Desulfovibrio desulfuricans: one gene and its partner. The protein of the gene in region 2 binds, or shares a complex with, the protein of the main gene of each other region. Links are inferred from orthologs where the notes say so. Each region holds a gene or a part of one and is shown on either strand. Other genes may lie near its edges.

Region 1 (9,993 bases), on a different replicon or contig from region 2:
CGAAGGCGAAGGCGTGGAGGCGGTTAATCCCGCCGAGACTCCTGCACGCGAAGCCAGAGGGCGACGCAATGATTCCCGGCCGGACAACCGGCCTGACAATCGTTCAGATAACCGCCCCGACAGCAGGGGCAACGGCAGGGCAGAGGTCCGTTCCCCACAGCGCGAGAACAATCGCCCCGAGCGCGCACCGCGCCCTGACGCCCCGGTTGATGGACTGGAAGATGATTTTGAAGCCGCAGGCGAAGGTTTGCCGGTTACTCCTCTGGAGCAGCTTGACGCCGCTAAGCTTGAAGCCCTTGTGGATGAAACCGTGCGCAAGCTCATCCGCCCCATCACTGGGGACGGCGTGGGCATCACCGTCAAGATCGGCGGTGGCAGGGTTTATGTGGGCATTGATTGCGATGAAGACTCCGGTCTTCTGATAGGCCGCGAAGGGCAGACCCTTGCCGCCCTGCAATACATGATATCGCGCATTGTATCGCGCGGCATGAACGCTGCCGTGCGGGTGCAGCTTGACGCCGGTGAATACCGCCGCCGTCAGGATGAAAAACTGCGCGAAATGGCTCTGGCTCTTGCAGACAAGGTGCGCCAGAGCGGGCGCTCCTACTCCACAAGGCCGCTTTCTTCGTACCATCGGCGTATTGTGCACGTGTGCCTGCAAGAGGCTGTTGACGTGCAGACCCGCAGCACGGGCGATGGCCCCATGAAGCGCGTGGTCATCATGCGCAGAAAGGGAGAACGCGTCTAGCTTCAGCCTCACTGGCAGACGCGCGTTTGGCGCGCTCATACCGCAAGCGGGGCCAGCAGGGTCTTGAAGGTGCTTGTAACGTTGCCGGAGAAACAGCCCGACTGGGCGCAGATCTCCGGCAACGCGCGTTGGCGAGGCCGCGCAAACATAGGGCAGGATATGGATACAGCAGTGCAGACAGAACGTGGCGACACCATCGCCGCCATTGCGACCCCTCCCGGTGCCGGGGGGATTGGCATCGTGCGCCTTTCTGGCCCTCGGGCCAAGGAAGTTCTTGCCCGCATGTTCCTGCCCCTTTCAGCACAGGTGGAAAATTTCCATCCCTGGCTTTTGCACCGGGGCCGCGTGCTGGACTGGAACGGCGAGGCGCTCGATGATGCCCTGGCTGTTTTCATGCCTGGGCCGCGTACCTTTACGGGTGAAGATGTGGCCGAAATTCACAGCCATGGCGGCCCTTTTCTGGTGCAGGCCGTGCTTGAAAGCGCGCTGCGCCACGGGGCGCGTCAGGCAGAACGCGGCGAATTTTCGCGTCGCGCCTTTGTCAACGGGCGTATGGATCTGAGCCAGGCCGAAGCCGTCGCCGAGCTTATAGCCGCCCCCTCGCGCGAGGCACTGCGCTACGGGCTCAACCGCCTTGAAGGCGTTCTTGGTCGGCGCACTGCCGAACTGCGTGAAGAACTGGAAATGCTGCGCGCCCAGATGTGCCTTGCCGTGGATTTTCCTGACGAAGAAGTTGAAGGCATGGAGCCAGCCGCCCTCTGCGAAGTTCTCGACAGGGTCATGCTGGCTGTGCGGCGGTTGCTGGCCGGGAGCAGACGGGCCCAGATCGTGCAGCAGGGCGCTGTAGTTGTGCTGGCTGGCGCGGTAAATGCCGGCAAGTCCAGCCTTCTCAATGCGCTGCTAGGGCGCGAGCGCGCGCTTGTGACCGATATCCCCGGCACAACGCGTGATTTTCTGGAAGAAACATGCAATCTTGACGGTCTGCCCGTACGCCTGACAGACACTGCAGGCCTGCGACAGGCTGAAGAAACCGTTGAGCAGCTTGGCGTAACGCGCAGCCGCGAAAAAGTTTCTCAGGCTGATCTTGTTGTTCTTGTGCTTGATGGCGGCCTGCTGGGCGAGGAAGGTGCGGCGGCAGAGGTCTGCCCGGACCCTGCGGCCCGCGAGGTTCTTGACTCTGTGGGCGACACGCCCCTGCTCGTGGTGTGGAACAAATGTGACATTTGCATGCCAAAAGTGTTCCCTCCCCGCTGGATTGGTGCGCGAACCTGTTGCGCAGTGAGCGCACTTTCCGATACATATGTCGAAGAGCTTGCAACCATGTTGCGATCTGTGCTGCTTGGGGGCGGTTCGGATACCGCGCCGGAAGACGGCCTTGCGCCCAACGCAAGGCAATCCATGGCGCTGGAAAAGGCTTTGAAAGAACTTGAAGGGCTGCGTGCTGATGTTGTTGCAGGGCAGCCTTACGATTGTTGCGCGGTCAGACTCGATATGGCCGCCGCTCATCTGGGGGAAGTGACCGGGCTTTCCAGCCCGGCTGAAGTGCTTAACAGCATATTTGCCCAATTCTGCATTGGTAAGTAACCTATGGATATGGACGTTTTGCGCCGCAGGTTGAGTTGCGAAGAAATCAACGCCATGCCCCTTTTTCATTACGAGGGGCCGGTGCAGGTTATTCGCACCCTGGAGGACTGGAAGAACGCGCTGCCGGATCTGCGATCCGCAGACCTGCTTGGATTTGATACGGAAACACGGCCTTCCTTTCGCAAGGGACGCCGCAATTTTCCGGCTTTGATCCAGCTTGCCACGGCCAATGCCGTGTATCTGGTGCAGTTGGCCTTTTTACCGTTCGGGCCACATGTGGTCGAGATTCTGGCAAACCCCGATCAGGTCAAGGCTGGTGTGGGCATCCGCGACGATATGCGTGATCTTGGCCGCCTGCATGACTTTGAGCCAGCGGGGCTGGTTGATCTTGGCGGTGTGGCACGCGCGCACAAAATGCCGAGCCAGGGGTTGCGCACCCTTGCGGCCAATTTTTTTGGCTGGCGTATTTCCAAGGGTTCGCAGTGTTCAAACTGGAGCCTCATGGAACTGACGCCGCGTCAGATTGCCTACGCCGCCACAGATGCCTGGATCGGGCGGCTGATTTTTTTGCGCATGTGCGAAATGGGACTCATCCCCTCCTGTCGCAGCGCCTGTGAGGTTGCGCCGGACAGCGATGCCCTGGCAGCGGGGAGCGCCGTGTGAGCGAAAGTGCTTCGCTGTTCTGCTTTCCTCCGCTTGGCCCCAGACTGGTTTTTTTTACGGGCGGCACGGCTCTGCGCGTTCTGAGCCGTGAACTGATCCACTACACCCACAATTCCGTTCATCTCGTCACGCCCTTTGATTCCGGCGGCAGTTCTGCGGCACTGCGCCGCAGCTTTGCCATGCCTGCCGTGGGCGACATCCGCAACCGCCTGCTGGCTCTGGCCGACAGCGCGGTTGTGCCCGCCTCGGTAATGGAATTCTGCGCCAGCAGGCTGCCGGAACAGTCGGCGGAATGCAACGATCCGCACGAACTGCGCCAACAGTTGCGCGCCATGAGCAACGAGGCGCATCCCGCTTGGGCGGCAATGCCGCCGCTGTTTGCAGATGCCTTGCGCCTGCATCTCAATTTTTTTCTGCAACGCATGCCCGAAGATTTTGACCCCTTCCGCGCCTGCCTGGGCAATCTGATTCTGGCCGGGGGCTACCTGCACCACAAGCGGGTGTTTGGCCCGGTCATGGCCTTTCTCAGCCGCTTGCTGCAAACGCGCGGCGTGGTACTGCCCATTGTGAGCGAAAGCCTGCATCTGGCGGCGGAGCTGGAAGACGGTTCCCTTGTAGTGGGCCAGCACCGCTTTAAAAATCTCAGAGGCGCTGTGCGGCGGTTGTTCCTCACCGTGCACGAGCCTGACCGGGGAACCGAGCAGGCAAAAAAGTTGCAAACCCCCTGCCGTCCGCCCCTTGCCCCGGCCTCGGTGGCCTATCTGCGGTCGGCGGCGGCCATCTGCTACCCCATGGGCAGTTTTTACACCAGCGTGCTTGCCAACTTGTTGCCCCAGAATGTAGGGCGTGCCGTGGCTGCCGTTCAGTGCCCGAAAATTTTTATTCCCAATACCGGAACAGACGCCGAACTGCACGGCCTGACCGTGGCGGGGCAGACTGCCATGATTTTGCGGCATCTGCGCGAAGACGCCCCCGACGCCCCCACCGAGGCCCTGTTGCAGACCGTGCTGGTTGATGCCCGCAATGGTCGCTATGAGGGCGGGCTGGATGCTGGAGAGCGTGACGCCCTCGCCCAACTGGGTGTACGGCTGGTAGAAAAACATATGGTGTACGAAAATGATCCGCAGCGCCATGTGCCGGAATTAACCGCCAAAGCCCTGCTGGAGCTTGTTCCCGGCAGTTCGGTGACCCTGTGAGCAATGAAATTTCCTCCGCATCTTGCGCCGAGCCGCAGGAAGCGACTGCAAAACAGTTTGAAGCCTCCGGTGCAGACATGGTCGGTCAGAGGCTGGACTATGCCCTGACCTTGCTGCTGCCGCAGATGGGCCTGCGAGGGCGCAAGCGCAGCATTGAAAGTGGTCAGGTACTCGTCAACGGGCGCTCCTGCACGGCGGCCCAACGTTTGCGCAAAGGGGATGTGGTTTCACTGGCTGATGCGCCGGGCGCAGATCAGCAGGTTCAGAGTGCCGCTGCTGGGGCAACCGTAACTGGCGCATGCCCCGCAGATGCAAATGTTGACACGTTGCCGCGTCTTTTGGAGCGTCAGGGCGAGTTCTGCTTTTTTTACAAGCCCGTGGGCCTGCACACTGCCGCTTTGACAGGCGGCAGGGGCCACAGCCTGGAGAGCATGCTGCCGCAGTTGATGGCAGGGCAGGGCTCCACTGAGACTGATCCCCAAGATGATGCGGGTATGAGTGCGGAGGCTTTGTCCCCTCAGTTGATGCAGCGTCTTGATTACGGCACTTCTGGCATTGTGTGCGCGGCGCTTTCCCCGCAGGCGGCCAAGGCTTTTCGGCTGGCCGAGGCGGCTGGCCGCTGCGAAAAGCGTTATATTGCGCTTTTGGCCGGGCGGCTGGAAGAAGATTTTACCGTGACTTTTGCCCTGCGCACGGACAAGCGCAGCAAAAGCCGCGTGCTTGATCGCGATGCCGGCTGCACGCGCTGGACAAATTTTACGCCTCTCCATTACTTTGATGGGGACGACCTGCCGCAACTCGCCCTCACAAAAGACTCCCAATTTCACCGTGTTGGGCTGACGCTGGTCGGGTGCCGCATCCGGCGTGGCGCGCGCCACCAAATCCGTGCGCATGCCGCCGCTGTGGGGCACCCCCTGTGGAACGATCCCCTTTACGCAGACAAAGATCCCGAAGCTGAAGCTCAAACATCCCACGGCACGTTCTATCTGCACCACGGCGGCCTGCTGCTGCCGGGGGCAAACTGCGTCATGCCGCCGCCCTGGTCTTTTTTGCCAGAAGCAGTTGCCCGGCAAGTCTTGGAGTGGCTGACATCTATTGATTAAACTCCCACGCAGGTTGAGTTGGCGTCCCCTCCACGCAGCAAAGCATTGCGTGCAGAACACGCCTGGATTATAGATTGTGCGTTCAATCCAACGAGAATCTTTCCCGCGGAAAGTCGCGTCAGACGCGGGAATGCGCAAAAAAGTGACCTCATAACATACCGCCATGATTTGAGTTCTTTTTTGCGCATTGAAAAGTTTAATTTGACGCCCTGTTTTCTCTTGGCACAAAGTTCTGCCCGGTATAAACGGAATGGGTCAAACGGGCTGGCGAAGTGATGCACTGCTCGCCCCCGCAAGCTGCATGCCAGGGCAAAGCCTGCGCAAACAGCTACCATTCGTGGCGCTCCGCGCTTGCAACCAGTTCAAGGAGAAAGGATGTTTCCTGCTCTACTGCCTAAATCCGCTCCGTTTTTTGCCATGCTCAACGAGCAGAATGATCTGCTGCGCCGCATGTCCGCCCTGCTGGTAAACATGCTGGAAGACGTTTCCAACATGGATCACGTGCACAAGGAAATCGCCTTTCTGGAAGAAGAGGCCGACCTGCTGCACAGCAAGATCATCCGGGCGCTTTCCCAGACGTTTATCACGCCCATTGACCGCGAAGACATCCTGCGCATCAACCAGGAACAGGAAGAGTGCATGGACTGCCTGCACAGCCTGAGCACGCGGCTGCATATTTTTGAATTTGCCTCGATCCGCTTTCCCGCCTTGCAGATGGCGCGCACCATCAGCTCCATGCTTGATTTGACCTATGAAATGCTTGCCGGCCTCGCCAATCGGCGCGACTGCCACAAGACCCGTGCTTTTCGCGGCCTGCGCAGCGAATGCGACATGGTGCTGGCCGTGGGCCTGGCGGAACTGATGGACGAGCATCAGGAACTGACAAGCAAGGCCCTCATGCGGGTGCTCAAGTGGAGTCAGGCCTATGAGCGTATGAACATCCTGCTTGAGCAGGTCAATGCGCTGGCGGAAACCATTGAAGAAGCGGTGCTGAAAAATGTTTGATATCCCCGTGCTGCTGGCGCTCATTGTGCTGGTGGCCCTGGTGTTCGACTTCACCAATGGCGCGCACGACTGCGCCAACGCCATTGCCACCGTGGTTTCCACCAAGGTGGTGACGCCGCGTTTTGCGGTGGGCGCTGCGGCCTTGCTCAATCTGGGCGGGGCGCTGCTTGGTACTGAAGTGGCAAAAACACTGGGCAGCGGCATTGTTTTGCCGCACGTGGTGGAGGGGAGCCACGTACTTGTGCTGGCCGCTCTCGTGGGGGCCATCACCTGGAACTGCATAACCTGGTATTTCGGTATTCCGTCATCGTCTTCCCATGCCCTGATTGGCGGGCTTATCGGCGCCGCCGTGGCCGATGCAGGCTTTAGCGCGCTGAACGGCAAGGGCATCTGGGACAAGGTGCTGGTGCCCCTTGTGGCCTCGCCTCTGGCTGGCTACGCGGTGGGTTTTTGCTGCATGTGGATCATCTATTGGATCTGCGGGCATATACACCGGCGCAAGGTCAATGCCTCGTTCCGGCGTTTGCAACTGCTCTCCGCCGCATTTATGGCTACCAGCCACGGCCTCAACGATGCGCAGAAGACCATGGGCATCGTCACCCTGGCCCTGATGATTTTTGGCAAGATCGACACAGTGGAAGTGCCCCTGTGGGTCAAGCTTTCCTGCGCAGGGGCCATGGCTCTTGGCACCGCCGTGGGCGGCTGGAAAATTGTTAAGACCATGGGGCACCGTATTTTCAAGCTGGAGCCGGTGCACGGCTTTGCCGCGGAAAGCTCCGCCGCCCTGGTCATCACCGGCGCATCCCTCATGGGTGCCCCGGTCAGCACCACGCACACCATATCCGCCTGCATTTTTGGTGTGGGGTCTACCAAAAGGCTTTCAGCCGTGCGCTGGAATGTGGCCGCAAATCTGGTGACGGCATGGGTGCTCACCTTGCCCGCTGCTGCAGGCGTGGGGTTTGTTTCTTACTGGCTGCTGCATTTTATCTGGAACTGACCGGACTTGGCACGCACTGCGCTGGCCTGGCGGCCTGCCTTGCAAGCGAGATCATTCAAAAACCCTGTCCCCGCGATCTGCCGGGACAGGGTTTTTCGTTTCAGGGGGATGCAGTGCCGCGGGCATTTATTTGTCTGTCTGATACAGCCAGTGAGCATCAAGTTCTTGTCAGAACAAGAATGGTCCGGGGAATGTCGCAATGATTGCGGAGATGGAAGGGCTTGCAGAGGGGGAGAAAATTGCGCGCAAATGGTGCCGTCACGCTGGCAGGATCAAAAGCCGAGCGCAATCAGTACGCGCTCGCCTGTGTGCGGGCGCGCTGCAATGCAGATATCGCCGGGGGTGTCGGGGCCGCAGCCCTTACAGCACAAGGTACGCCAGCGGCAGGCCGCAAGGGCAACCCTGTGAGGGCTAGTCGCGGCTGCCTTCGCGTTCTTCCTGGCAGGCGCGGCACAGGCCAACACCGGGCAGGGCTTCAAGGCGCTTGGCGGGGATGGGGTCGCCGCATTCACGGCAGCAGGCTACGCCGTTGATCCATTCCGGGCCGCCGCGATCCACAGCGGCGCGGGCCCGCAAGAGGGCTGATTCGCGGTCAAGGCGCTCCAGCTCGGTAGCCTGATCAAAAACGTCCATGAGTACTCCTTGTGTAAAGCAAGCGGCAACCCCGCAGAGCGGGGTTGCCGTAATTTTTGCAGAATATTTTCAGGAAGCACTATGTAGTGTACAATCGTGCTTCTGTAAAGACCCGGACAGGTCGATTTTTTAAAAAGCCTTCAAAATGTCTTCGAGCGTGGTCACAAAGCTGTCCAGATCCGCCTGCTCAATGTTCAGGGGCGGCAGGAGGCGCAGGGTGATGCCGTGGCTCAGGTTGCATATGAAGCCCCGGCGCAGCAGTTCTTCCCACACATCCTTGCCGGAAACGGTCAGTTCAATGCCCAGCATGAGGCCAATGCCGCGCACTTCGCGGATTTTGCCAGGAACGCGCTGCTGGAGAGCGGCCAGCTGGGCCTTCATGTGCTCGCCCAACGTGCTGGCGCGGTCTGCCAGCTTGTCGCGCAGCATGATTTCAACCGTCTTGGCCGCCACAGCGGAAACAAGCGCGCCGCCGCCAAAGGTGGTGGCGTGGCTGCCCGCCTCAAAGCCCTGCGCAACTTCGTCCGTAGCCAGCATGGCGCCCATGGGCAGGCCGTTGGCGAGGGATTTGGCCATGCTGATGATGTCGGGCGTGAGGCCGCAGGTCTGGAAAGCCCAGAACTTGCCGGTACGGCACAGGCCCGCCTGCACTTCATCACACATAAAGAGGATGTCGTGTTTGCGGCACAGGGCCTCAACACCGTGCAGGTAGTCTGCGGGCAGGGGCACAATGCCGCCTTCGCCTTGCACCACTTCAACCAGCACTGCGGCGGTGGCGGGGGTGATGGCGGCTTCCATCGCTGCGAGGTCGTTGGCCGGAACCTGCTTGAAGCCCTCGGGCAGGGGGGTAAAACCATTGCTCAGGCTTTCGCGGCCCGTTGCTGCCAGCGATCCGAGCGTGCGGCCATGAAAGCAGCCCTCGAGGGTGATGATTTCGTAGGCATCACGCTTTTTCACGCTGCGCATGTAGCGGCGCGCCAGCTTTATGCAGGCCTCGTTGGCTTCTGCACCGGAGTTGCAGAAAAAGGCCTTGCTGTGGTGGCTCGTTGAGAGCAGCAGCCGGGCCAGTTCAAGCTGTTCTTCCTGATAAAACAGGTTGCTCACGTGCCAGAGCTTGTGCGACTGGGCCTCAAGGGCGGCGCAGATTTCATCATTGCAGTGCCCAAGGGCAGTTACGGCAATGCCCGCCAGCAGATCGACATATTCCTTGCCGTCCACGTCCCAGAGTCGCGCGCCCTTGCCTCGCACGATAGCCAGCGGGTAACGGCTGTAGGAACGGCAGAGCAGGCTCTCTTCCCCGGCTTTCACGGCGGCAAAGGCTTGTGACATGGACAAACTCCTTCTCGGTGAACGTATGAATGGTGGAATGGATGAAAGTCGCTGGCGGTTGCCAGCGCAGAGTATCAGCGCCCGGTGTGACCGAAACCGCCGGAACCGCGCTCTGTGGCAGACAGTTCCGTTACTTCACGCCATCGCGGTCGCACAAAGGGCTGAAAGATGAGCTGGGCCACGCGCTCGCCGTTCTGGATGCGGCGCTCCTGGCCGGAGGTGTTCAGAAGGAACACCAGAATTTCCCCGGTATAGTCCGGGTCGATGATGCCGACGCCCTGGGCGACGGTGATGCCGTCGCGCGCGCCAAGGCCGCTGCGCGAGTAAACAAAACCGGCAATGCCAGCCGCGCGGGGCTGCACACTGATGCCCGTGCTTACCTTGAGCCTGCCCCCGGCGGGAATAACCGCTTCGGGCGTATCAAGGCAGGCCCGCAGATCCATGCCTGCCGACTGGCTGGTGGCGGGAGCAAGAAAATCGTCCTGCCCCTGGGCATAGAGTTCACGCGCGCCGGGGCGCACAAACGCAATGTCCACGGGGGCCATGCCCTCGTGGAGGTCGTTTGCCTTTTCGGCGGCGTGCTGCTGTGCGTGGTCGTCGTGCATCGGTTGTTACTAGCGCAGCTTTTCGTTGGGGGCAAGAGCCGGATTGGGGCGCAACCCTGTTGACTTGGCATTTTGCTGTGTATACAGAAATTCTATTATTAACACTCAACAGGATTATTGGATGTACACT
Region 2 (10,070 bases):
CAATTTCTGCCGTGTTGCGGGGCATGGGCTTGGCGGGGTCCATCTCCCACACGCCGATAACACGCACCAGATCCTTGGGCGGTTTAACGCGGATGAAATGGCGTTTTTGCCCGGCGTCTATATCCTTGGGCATGGAAAGGAGAAGGCGCGATTTGTCATACGCGCCCTTTACCTGCTGAATCTGTGCCTGGAATTTAAAAAAGGAGGGGCCTTCGGGCAGGGTGGCGCGAAAGAATACTTCCACCGGGGTGCCTTCAAGCTCGCGTGATACATAGGAAAGAACTTCCATCTCAAGCTGCGTGGAAAGTATCCTGACGAGGGTGCCGGCCATGCCCTTGCTGTTGTGGAGTTCCTCAACATTAAGGTCGAATATTTCGTTCTGCGCCTGCGCAGTCTCAAGCATGCGGCGGATGATCTCCGCACGCTTTGCCGCGTGGCGCATGCTCTGCAACCGGCCTTTGACCGAGACGAGCGTGGCGCAAAGCGCCGCAAGCAGAATGCCGACAACAATAAGAAGTTGGGTGCCCGTCATAGATTCACCGGTGTCAACAGTTGTGTGGCGTCATCCCTCACTGCGGGGATGCAGCAGCGCCATTGGGGTATTTTTCAGGGCGCAGCAATCCAAGTTTGTGGAGGTGAACCTCCAGGCATGCAACCGCCGCAGGGGTTACGCCGGATATCCGTCCGGCCTGCCCAAGGCTGCAAGGTCGCACCCTGTCCAGTTTTTCTACCACTTCATGGGATAACCCAGCTACTTTGGCATAATCGAGTTGCGGGGGCAAGGCCGTTGCCTCAAGCCTGGCCGAGCGCGCGATAAGTTCGCGCTGACGTGCCAGATAACCCTCATACTTGATTTCTGTCTGCACGCTCTCACAGGCGCCGGTTCCGGCGGCAGCTCTGGCAGCCGCCAGATCAGCCCCGGTTTCGGCCAGCGCTTCGTGTTGGGTCGCGGTCAGCATGGCTTCAAGCGAGTCCAGGTCAACATCCGGGCGTTTCAGGGCTTCTGCCAGAGTTTTGCCTACAGGCAACTGGGCCTCGGGCGCATCCTCGGGCAACTTGTGTCCGGGTATGCGTTTTTTGCCCAGATATCCCCTGAAACGTTCGGCGGCTTCCTGTTTAATGCAAAACGCGCGCCACTGTTCGTCGCTCACAAGGCCAAGTTCACGGCCAATCCGGGTCAGCCGCGTATCGGCATTGTCTTCGCGCAGCAGCAGCCTGTGCTCCGCGCGCGAGGTGAACATCCGGTAGGGTTCCTGAGTGCCGAGTGTGACAAGATCATCAACAAGCACAGCCATATAGGCCTGATCGCGCCCCGGCGTAAAGGGGGCAAGACCGCGCATGGCGCACGAGATGTTCAACGCGGCCCACAGGCCCTGCGCTGCGGCTTCCTCGTAGCCGGACGTTCCGTTGATCTGCCCTGCAAGCCACAATCCCGGCACGGCCTTGGTTTCAAGGGTGGGGCGCAGCTGGATGGGGTTGGCGTAGTCATATTCAATGGCGTAACCGGGGCGCAGCACCACAGCGTTTTCCAGCCCCTTGAGGGCGTGAACCATGTCGAGCTGCACATCAAGGGGCAGGCTGGTGGGAATGCCGTTGGCATACACCTCCGCGCTGTTGAGTCCCTCCGGCTCCAGAAATATCTGGTGCCGCTCCCGGTGCGGAAAACGGGCCACCTTGTCTTCAATGGAAGGACAGTAGCGCGCGCCAGTGCCCTTGATGACGCCCGTGAACATGGGCGAGCGGTCAAAACCGCTACGGATGATTTCGTGCGCGCGTTCGTTTGTCCACGTCACATGGCACGACACCTGTTCCAGGGCCGGGCCGGGGCCGTGAAAGCTGAAGCCCGGGGGCGGCGTGTCGCCCGGCTGTTCTTCCAGCTGGGAATAGTCGATGGATGATTTGAGGATACGCGGCGTGGTGCCGGTTTTCAGACGGCCAAGGGTCAGGCCTAGGCTGCGCAGACTGTCTGAAAGGCCCAGCGCCGGGGCATCGCCCAGGCGGCCGCCGGGCAGATTGGTGAGGCCCATGTGGATGCGTCCGTCCAGAAAGGTGCCCGTGGTCAGCAGCACATGGCGCGCTGCAAAGGTCAGCCCCTGAGCCGTGCGCACGCCAGTGACGCGGCCGTCATCGGTGGTCACGTCCACCACGGAATCCTGCCAGATGCGCAGGCCGGGCGTGTTGTAGAGCGTTTTTTTGAGCACGCGCTGATAGGCCTCGCGGTCGATCTGGGCGCGTGTGGCCCGCACCGCAGGCCCCTTGCTCATGTTCAGCACGCGAAACTGTATGCCCGCAGCATCGGCCCACAGGCCCATCATGCCGCCAAGGGCGTCAATTTCGCGCACCATGTGTCCCTTGGCCAGGCCGCCGATGGCGGGGTTGCACGAGAGGTAGCCCAGCCGGTCAAGGTTGCCGCTGATGAGCAGCACATTGTGCCCCATGCGAGCCAGGGCCACGGCGGCTTCGCTGCCAGCGTGGCCGCCGCCCGCGACAATACAGTCAAATATGGAATCAGACATGGGCTGCGTTCATGAGGATGTGGGCAAACACCTGCGAATCCTTGATGGTAGCGGTGATGGATGAGCGTTCGTCCGGTTGGTGGCAGGTGTTTTCAAGGCAGCCCCAAACGGCGGCGGGCAGGCCCTTTTGCCGCAAAAATGCCGCAACGGTTGCCCCGCCTATGCCCACGGCCTGCGCCTGAACGCCGTAAATGCGGGCGATGGCGGCCTTGAGCGCTGTAACAACGGTGCCTGTTTGCGGTATGGCCGTGGCGTCCTGCCGCTGCACCACGCTCACCTGTATCTGCACGGTGTGCTTTTCCGCCACTTCGGCGGCCACTTCGCGCATCTTTGCAAGCACGCTGTCCATATCCACATGGGGCAGGAGGCGGCAGTCAATGTAAAAAACATCATTGCCTGGAACTGTGTTGATGTTCGGCACATTGGCTTCGTGTTTGCCCGGCACAAAGGTGGAATATGGCGGGTCAAACAGGGGATTGGCATCGGCAAAGGCGGAGCGCAGGGCATTGTGGCACGAGAGGGCCATGTCCGCCCCTGCCAGAAATGCGTTGCGGCCCTTTTGCGGCGTGGAGCCGTGGCACTGGATGCCCGTGGTCTGCACCTTGAGCCAGAGCTGGCTTTTTTCTGCGATCTCGATGACATCGCCCTTGGACGAACCGGCGTCCGGCACGATGTAGAGATCATCGGGATTAAAAAAGTGCGGGGCTGTGTTGAGAAGATGCTCCAGGCCGTAAAGACTGCCGGTTTCTTCATCAGCCATGAAAACAAGACCCAGTGAAAGCTCGGGGGTAATGCCCTGGGAGAGCACTTCTTCCGCCAGCAGCAGCATACTGACTATGGCCTGCTGGTTGTCTTCCACGCCGCGTCCGTACAGAAAATCGCCATCGCGGCGCACCTGCCAGGGGTTGCTGGTCCAGGCTGCGAGGTCGCCCGGAGGCACCACGTCCGTATGCCCGAAAAGCCACAGAGTGCGGCTGCTTTTGCCGGGGATGCGGGCCACAAGGTTGGGACGCTGACCATCGGTAACGCGCGGATCCGGCGCGTCAACGCGTGAAAGGGCGGTTACGCCGCAGGCCTTGAGCCAGTTGGTGATGCAGCGCACCTTTTCCATTTCGCCCTGGCCGCCGTTGTCCGGGCCAAGGGCCTGGCATGCCGTAAGCACGGCCTGAAGCTCCGCAACGCGGTCTTCTCGCCCGGCCAGCCCGCGCAACAAGGTGTCGAGTGTCTTGAACATGGGGTTTCCCGTATGGCGTTACAACGCGCAAGAGGCTGCTCGCGCAGCCCCTTGAAAAAGTCTTCAGCCCCGGCATGACCGTTGTTGAATCGGCCTGTTGCGATAAAATCGCAAACTGACCGCCAGCGGCATGTCGGAACCGATGTAAGCCTGGTTGGCCTAGCGGCCACCCTTGGCGGCGCGCTTGGACGCCTTCAAAGGGTTGACCTTGGCGGCAGCGGCAACAGAGGCCTTCACGTGCGTGGCAAAGTTGCAACGGCCAGCAGTCCACTTTTTGGCAGGGACAGGGTAGCTGGAGCAGAACTCTTCGCCTTCAAATTCGCGCACGCGGTCACAGCCAGAACACTGTTCAACCACCGGGGAAAGAACAAAACCGTTGACCACCACGCCTTCAGCGGTTTTGGTGGCTTTTTCCAGAGGGGTCATAGCAAAACCTCCATGCGCAGCAGCGCCGTATTGCTAAAATAACGGCGGAATGGCCGCCGCGTTGGAATGGAAAAATATAGTTGAAAGCAATTTTCTGTCAAGTAAAAGAAGTGGAAAATTTTTCAGCCGGCTTGCGGTGCGGGAACCTCGTGCTATTGCGGCCGCTTGTAAAAAAACAGTCGCCGGTCTGGCTAGCCGCCCAGATAGGCCTCGCGCACGCTGGCATTGGCAAGGAGGTTTTCGGCCCGGTCTTCCATGACCACGCTGCCAACTTCAAGCACATAGCCGCGCGTGGCCAGTTTCAGCGCCGCACGGGCGTTTTGTTCCACCAGCAGCACCGTTACGCCTTTTTTGTTGATGGCCCGCACGGTTTCAAAGATGGAGCGCACCAGCAGCGGGGCAAGGCCCAGCGAGGGTTCATCCAGCAGCAGCAGGCGCGGCTCGGCCATGAGGGCGCGGCCTATGGCGAGCATTTGCTGTTCGCCGCCGGAAAGCGTACCCGCGAGTTGATCCTTGCGTTCGTGCAAACGCGGAAAAAGATCAAAAATCCATTCCAGCGTGCGCTCGCGGCGGGCCTTGTCCTCAATGCAGAATGCCCCGAGGCGCAGATTTTCCAGAACGCTCATGATGCCGAAAACACGCCGCCCTTCGGGCGACTGGGCAATGCCAAGGCCCACGACCTTGTGGCTCGGCATGCTCAGCAGGTTTTGCCCTTCAAAGAGGATTTCACCTTCAAAGGGGCGCACCAGCCCGCTGATGGAGAGCAAGGTGGTGCTTTTGCCCGCACCGTTGGCCCCGAGAATGGTGACGATTTCGCCTTCGTCCACCCTCAGGTCGATGCCGTGCAGCACTTCAACACTGCCGTAGCGCACGCGCACATTAGACAATTGCAACAGGGACATGGCTTACCACTTTTCGTCGTCTGCGCCCAGATAAGCCTCAATGACGGCGGGATCCTGCCGCACGTCTTCGGGCTTGCCCTGGGCAATCATGGTGCCGTGTTCCAGCACCACCAGTTTTTCGCAAATCTTCATCACCAAGCGCATGTCGTGCTCAATGAGCAGCACGGTGATGCCCCTGTCGCGGATAGCCCGGATGGTATGCACCAGGGCGGCGGTCTCCTGATCGTTCATGCCGCCTGCGGGTTCGTCCAGAATCACGAGGCGCGGGTCGGAGGCCAGTGCCCGGGCTATCTCAAGCAGGCGCTGGTTGCCGTAAGAAAGGCCACCTGCGGCCTCGGTATAGCGGTCGGCAAGGCCCACAAATTCCAGCTCTTCCATGCAGCGGGCAACGGCGGCTTTTTCTTCCTCGCGCTGACCCGGCGTGTGCAGCATGCACGATATCAGACCGGATTTCATGCGGCAGTGCCGTCCGGCCAGCACGTTTTCCAGCACAGAAAGGCGGCCAAAGAGGCGGATGGTCTGGAACGTGCGCGCGATGCCCAGTTCCACCACCTTGTGCGGGCGCAGTCCGGCAATGGATTTGCCGTCAAAAAAGATGCGGCCCGACTCCGGTGTATAGTTGCCGGTTATGCAGTTGAACACGGTGGTCTTGCCAGCGCCGTTGGGGCCGATAAGCCCCACAATGCTGCCAGCGTCCACATCAAAGGTAAGATCGTTCAGGGCAATCAGGCCGCCGAACATCTTGCTCATTTCTTCAAGGCGCAGCAGGGTCATGCGGGCCTCCCGTCACTGGCTGCTGGCGGCGCAGCAACCTTGTAGCGCCGCTGCCTCGGGGGCAACAGGCCCTGGGGTCGCCAGACCATCATGACCATCATGGCAAGGCCGAAGATGAGCATGCGCGCATTGGAAAATTCGCGCAGCACTTCGGGCAGGCCGATGAAAAGAAACGCGCTGATAAGCACGCCAAGCTGGCTGCCGCCGGAAAGAATGACCACCGCAAAGATGATCACGGATTCCATGAAGTTGAACGATTCCGGCGCAATGGTTGTCATCTTGGCGGCATAGAGCGTGCCAGCCATGCCCGCCCAGAACGCACCCAGCACAAAGGCCGCCAGCTTGTAATGGGTGACGTTGACCCCGCAGCCTTCTGCGGCCACATCGTCTTCCTTGATGAAGTTCAGCGCGCGGCCAAAGCGGGAATGCCACAGGCCGTAGAACAGCAGCAGGCTCACGCCCACCATGCCCCAGACCAGAAAATAGAACTGCAGGCTCTTGACGATCTTGAAGCCAAAAAACATGGGGCGACTGATGCCGAAAATGCCGTTGGCGCCGCCTGTGAGGCCGAAAACATCGTTAATAAGCGCAATGCGCACAATTTCCACAATGCCGATGGTGACGATCAGCAGATAGTCGCCACGCAGGTGGATGATGGGGCGGGCCACAATAAGGGCGAAGATAGCCGCCGCCGCGCCGGAGAGAGGCATAACCCACAGCACGGGCCAATGGCAGACCGTGTTGAGGATGGCGGTGGTGTAGGCACCCACGGCAAAAAAGGCGGCGTGCCCCATGTGGAATATGCCCGCCTGCCCCAGAATGACGTTGAGCGAAAGGGCCAGCAGGGCGTAGAGGCCAATGCTCACGCACACGTCAAGCCAGTAGGCGTTGCAAAAGAGCGGCAACGCGCACAAAAAGAGGCCCGCAGCCGCATACACGGCAAAGTTGCACGGAAGTTTTTTCATAGTTTGTCCGCCGTGCGCTCGCCCAGAATGCCGGTGGGGCGGATAATCAGAATGAGAATGAGCACCAGAAAGGCGATGGCGTCCTTCCAGGCAATGGCTATGTAGCCTGCGGCAAGGGCTTCGATAACGCCGAGCAAAAGCCCGCCCAGCATGGCGCCCGGGATGTTGCCGATGCCGCCCAGGATGGCGGCGGTAAAGGCCTTGAGGCCGTAAGACCAGCCCATGGTAAAGTCGATCTGCCCGTAGTAGATGCCCACCATCAGACCAGCCGCGCCGCCAAGGCCGGGGCCGATAAGAAAGACCAGCGAGATGATGCGGTCAACATTGATGCCCATAAGCTGCGCAGCGCCGGGGTCGATGGCCACGGCGCGAATGGCCGCGCCTGTGCGCGTGCGCTGGATAAAGGCCCAGAGGCCGAGCATCAGCACAACGCTGGCCGCGATGACCAGCAGGCGCACGCCGGGCACTTCAAGGCCGAGCATCCTCACCGTAAAGTCGGGGCGCAGATAGTCGGGGTACACGTAGAAGCGCGCGCCGTAGATCAGCATGACCGCGTTCTGGAAAAATATGGATGCGCCAAGGGCGGAAACCACGGCGGAAAGGCGATTGGCGTTGCGCAGTGGGCGATATGCCGTACGCTCAAGCAAAAAGCCAATAATCGCCACCAGCAGGGCCACCATGACAAAAACGGCGGCTACAGCCAAAAAGGGATTGAGCGCGCCCGCCATATTGCAGCTGACAAGCAGGGTAAGCCCCAGGTAGGCGCCAATGGTAAACAGGTCGCCGTGGGCAAAGTTGATGAGCTTGAGCACGCCGTACACCATGGTGTAGCCCAGCGCCACAAGCGCATAGATGCCGCCCACGGCTAGGCCGTTCAAAAGCTGTTGGAGAAATTGTTCCATAATGTTCGGCGTTGGTACTCGGCATTTGGCGGGCGACCGGGATACCGGTCGCCCGCCGTAATGAACGCGTCCTCAAGGGGATTGCGCTTTTCGCCGGGGTGTTTATGCCCCGGGCGTGTATCTGTGCAACATGGGCGCGGCTAATGACCGCGCCGCATTACTTGGGCTGCAAAACGAAGTTGCCCGTGGCGTCAACCTTGTAGGTGCGGTAGAACTCGCCCACGCGGTCGCCCTTGGCGTCAAAACCCAGGTTGCCGGAAAGACCGGGCATGCCCTTGAGTTCCTTGAGCCATGCGGCCATTTCCTTGGGGGTATCCTTGCCGGCTTCAAGCGCGCCTTCAATAACCTTGAATGCATCGCCAGCCAGTACGGCCCACACGGAAACAGGCACGGTATTGTACTTGGCCTTGAAGGCCTTGAGGAATTCCTTGGCTTCAGGCGTGTCCATATCCTGCGGCAGCGGCGGGCTGATGAAGAAATAGCCCGTGGCGGCTTCGTTACCGGCGATCTTGACCAGATCCTGATGGTTTGCGGCATCGCCGCCCATCATGGGAACGTTCCAGCCCATTTCTCTCTTCTGCCGCAACAGCATGCCGGTTTCCGGGTAGTAACCGGTAAAGAACACGAGGTCGGGATTGGCAGCTTTAAGCTTGGTCAGAATGGCGGTGTAGTCGCGCTCTCCGGGGGTAAGAGCATCGTAAAACACCACTTTCATACCGTCTTTTTCAAGCACTGCCTTGGTTTCTTCCGCCAGGCCCTTGGCATACGAAGAATTGTCGTGCAGCAGGGCCACGGCCTTGTAGCCGCCCTTCTTGATGGCTTCGGCGGCAGATTTGCCCTGCGCGTCGTCGCGCGGGCAGGTGCGGAAAAAGAGCTTCAAGCCCTTTTCCGTAAGGCGCACGCTGGTGGAGCCAGTGCCGATCTGCACCAGTTCCGCCTCGTCCAGAATGCTCTGGCTGGCCTCGGTCACGGCGGAGCCGTACGTGCCGATAACGGCCACAACACCGGCGGAAGCAAGCTTCTGCGCGGCCAGAGCGGCTGTGCGCGGATCGCCCGCGTCGTCTTCGACAACCAGCTGAACCTTGCGGCCCTTGATGCCGCCCTTGGCATTCACATCGTCAACCAGCAGGGTAACGATGTTCTTCATATCCAGGCCTTCGGAGGCCCATTTGCCCGTAAGCGGGCACATAAGGCCAACCTTGATGTCACCAGCCAGCGCCGCAACGGGCACGAGCAGGGTAAGGGCCAGAGCCCCAAGCCAACGACCAAGTGCTTTCATGAACTACCCCCGTCAGGTATGCAAATATTGTGAGCAACGAACAAGCGTACCCTAAAAATGAAGAAAGAAAAAGCCCCCAGTACAGCCGGGCCGCGCATTGGCGCAACAGACGCAAGCCAGCGAGGGCGGCAGGGCTGCGTTATGACCATACAGCTTGCGCGGCAGTTGTAATCAGTAGTGAGTACATGCGCCGTGTTTATACTGCAAAGCATTGTGAACCTGTTCAGGCAACCATGGTAAATTGCGCGATTGTAACGCGATGCTCACACGATGATTTCAGATTGGTCAAATTCTTCATATAATATTAGCCAGCTAACAAGCACGTCGTGTTTAGTGCATCGCTAAGGCGATAAAACTGGAAACAAAAGTGGCACGCGCTCGACAGTCAAAAAATAATGGGGTAAGGTAAAGCTGTAAAAACAGAGAACACCTTTATTTTCTTAAATGTTTTTCTGTTGCGGTTTTCGCGGTCAGAGGTTCGGCTGTTTCAGTTTCTCTCTGCGCCCTTTCCGCCGTACCCCTTCCGCAAGCATTGCCGCAACTTGGGCCGCCCAGCATCGTCTGGCGGTCAGGCGGCGATTGCGCCCTTCGTCTTCCCGCAGCATTCGCCGTCGCGCTCCATATGGGCGCCAAGGAGGCCGTATGCGGTTCAGCTTTGACAAGGCAGCCTGCCAGAATACGCGCAGGGCGCTGCACCGGGAGTGGCTGCTCACCAACGAACGGGGCGACTGCTCCGGCAGCAGCATTTTGTGCTGCAACACGCGCAAATATCACGGCCTGCTTGCCGTCAACACGCCGTACGGCCGTCATGTGCTGCTCTCTGCCCTTGAGGAATCGGTGTGCGGCGGCGGCAGGGAATTCTTTTTTTCTACCCGCCAGCATCCTGGCACGCTCTATCCCAACGGGCACGAGTATCTTGAAGCTTTCCAGCTCGATCAGTGGCCGCAGAGCACCTATCGGGTGGGCGAAGTGAGCCTGAGCCGCGAGGTGCTGCTTGCGCGGGATAAAAGCCTGCTGTTGTTGCGCTATGAACTGCGCGGGCCGGAGGATATCCCCCCGCTCACCCTGCGCA

Evidence for each region.
Region 1: the proteins of mnmG (region 2) and mnmE are in contact, whole or in part, in a solved structure (PDB 9HIP), measured with the Escherichia coli proteins. The link is inferred for Desulfovibrio desulfuricans from one-to-one orthologs.

The regions. Positions count from the first base shown.
Region 1 is NZ_JANFYZ010000013.1:44,666-54,658, reverse strand. Bases 198-3,119 are described here. They hold mnmE (tRNA uridine-5-carboxymethylaminomethyl(34) synthesis GTPase MnmE), read left to right. Parts: upstream 198-907; coding sequence 908-2,332; downstream 2,333-3,119. Other genes in these bases: NE637_RS12930 (GAK system CofD-like protein), read left to right, coding at 2,992-3,119; NE637_RS12935 (3'-5' exonuclease), read left to right, coding at 2,336-2,995; NE637_RS12945 (protein jag), read left to right, coding at 198-748. Outside these bases: more of NE637_RS12945, read left to right, coding at 1-197; more of NE637_RS12930, read left to right, coding at 3,120-4,191; NE637_RS12925 (pseudouridine synthase), read left to right, coding at 4,188-5,294; NE637_RS12920 (DUF47 domain-containing protein), read left to right, coding at 5,670-6,299; NE637_RS12915 (inorganic phosphate transporter), read left to right, coding at 6,292-7,296; NE637_RS12910 (TraR/DksA family transcriptional regulator), read right to left, coding at 7,708-7,929; NE637_RS12905 (aspartate aminotransferase family protein), read right to left, coding at 8,059-9,258; dut (dUTP diphosphatase), read right to left, coding at 9,333-9,803. UniProt on the Escherichia coli protein: Exhibits a very high intrinsic GTPase hydrolysis rate. Involved in the addition of a carboxymethylaminomethyl (cmnm) group at the wobble position (U34) of certain tRNAs, forming tRNA-cmnm(5)s(2)U34.
Region 2 is NZ_JANFYZ010000012.1:40,105-50,174, reverse strand. What follows is about bases 44-3,042. They hold mnmG (tRNA uridine-5-carboxymethylaminomethyl(34) synthesis enzyme MnmG), read right to left. Parts: upstream 2,517-3,042; coding sequence 570-2,516; downstream 44-569. Other genes in these bases: NE637_RS12545 (M20 family metallo-hydrolase), read right to left, coding at 2,509-3,042; NE637_RS12555 (PilZ domain-containing protein), read right to left, coding at 44-532. Also shown: more of NE637_RS12555, read right to left, coding at 1-43; more of NE637_RS12545, read right to left, coding at 3,043-3,750; NE637_RS12540 (PxxKW family cysteine-rich protein), read right to left, coding at 3,910-4,176; NE637_RS12535 (ABC transporter ATP-binding protein), read right to left, coding at 4,368-5,078; NE637_RS12530 (ABC transporter ATP-binding protein), read right to left, coding at 5,082-5,852; NE637_RS12525 (branched-chain amino acid ABC transporter permease), read right to left, coding at 5,849-6,817; NE637_RS12520 (branched-chain amino acid ABC transporter permease), read right to left, coding at 6,814-7,719; NE637_RS12515 (branched-chain amino acid ABC transporter substrate-binding protein), read right to left, coding at 7,877-8,998; NE637_RS12510 (amylo-alpha-1,6-glucosidase), read left to right, coding at 9,641-10,070. UniProt on the Escherichia coli protein: NAD-binding protein involved in the addition of a carboxymethylaminomethyl (cmnm) group at the wobble position (U34) of certain tRNAs, forming tRNA-cmnm(5)s(2)U34.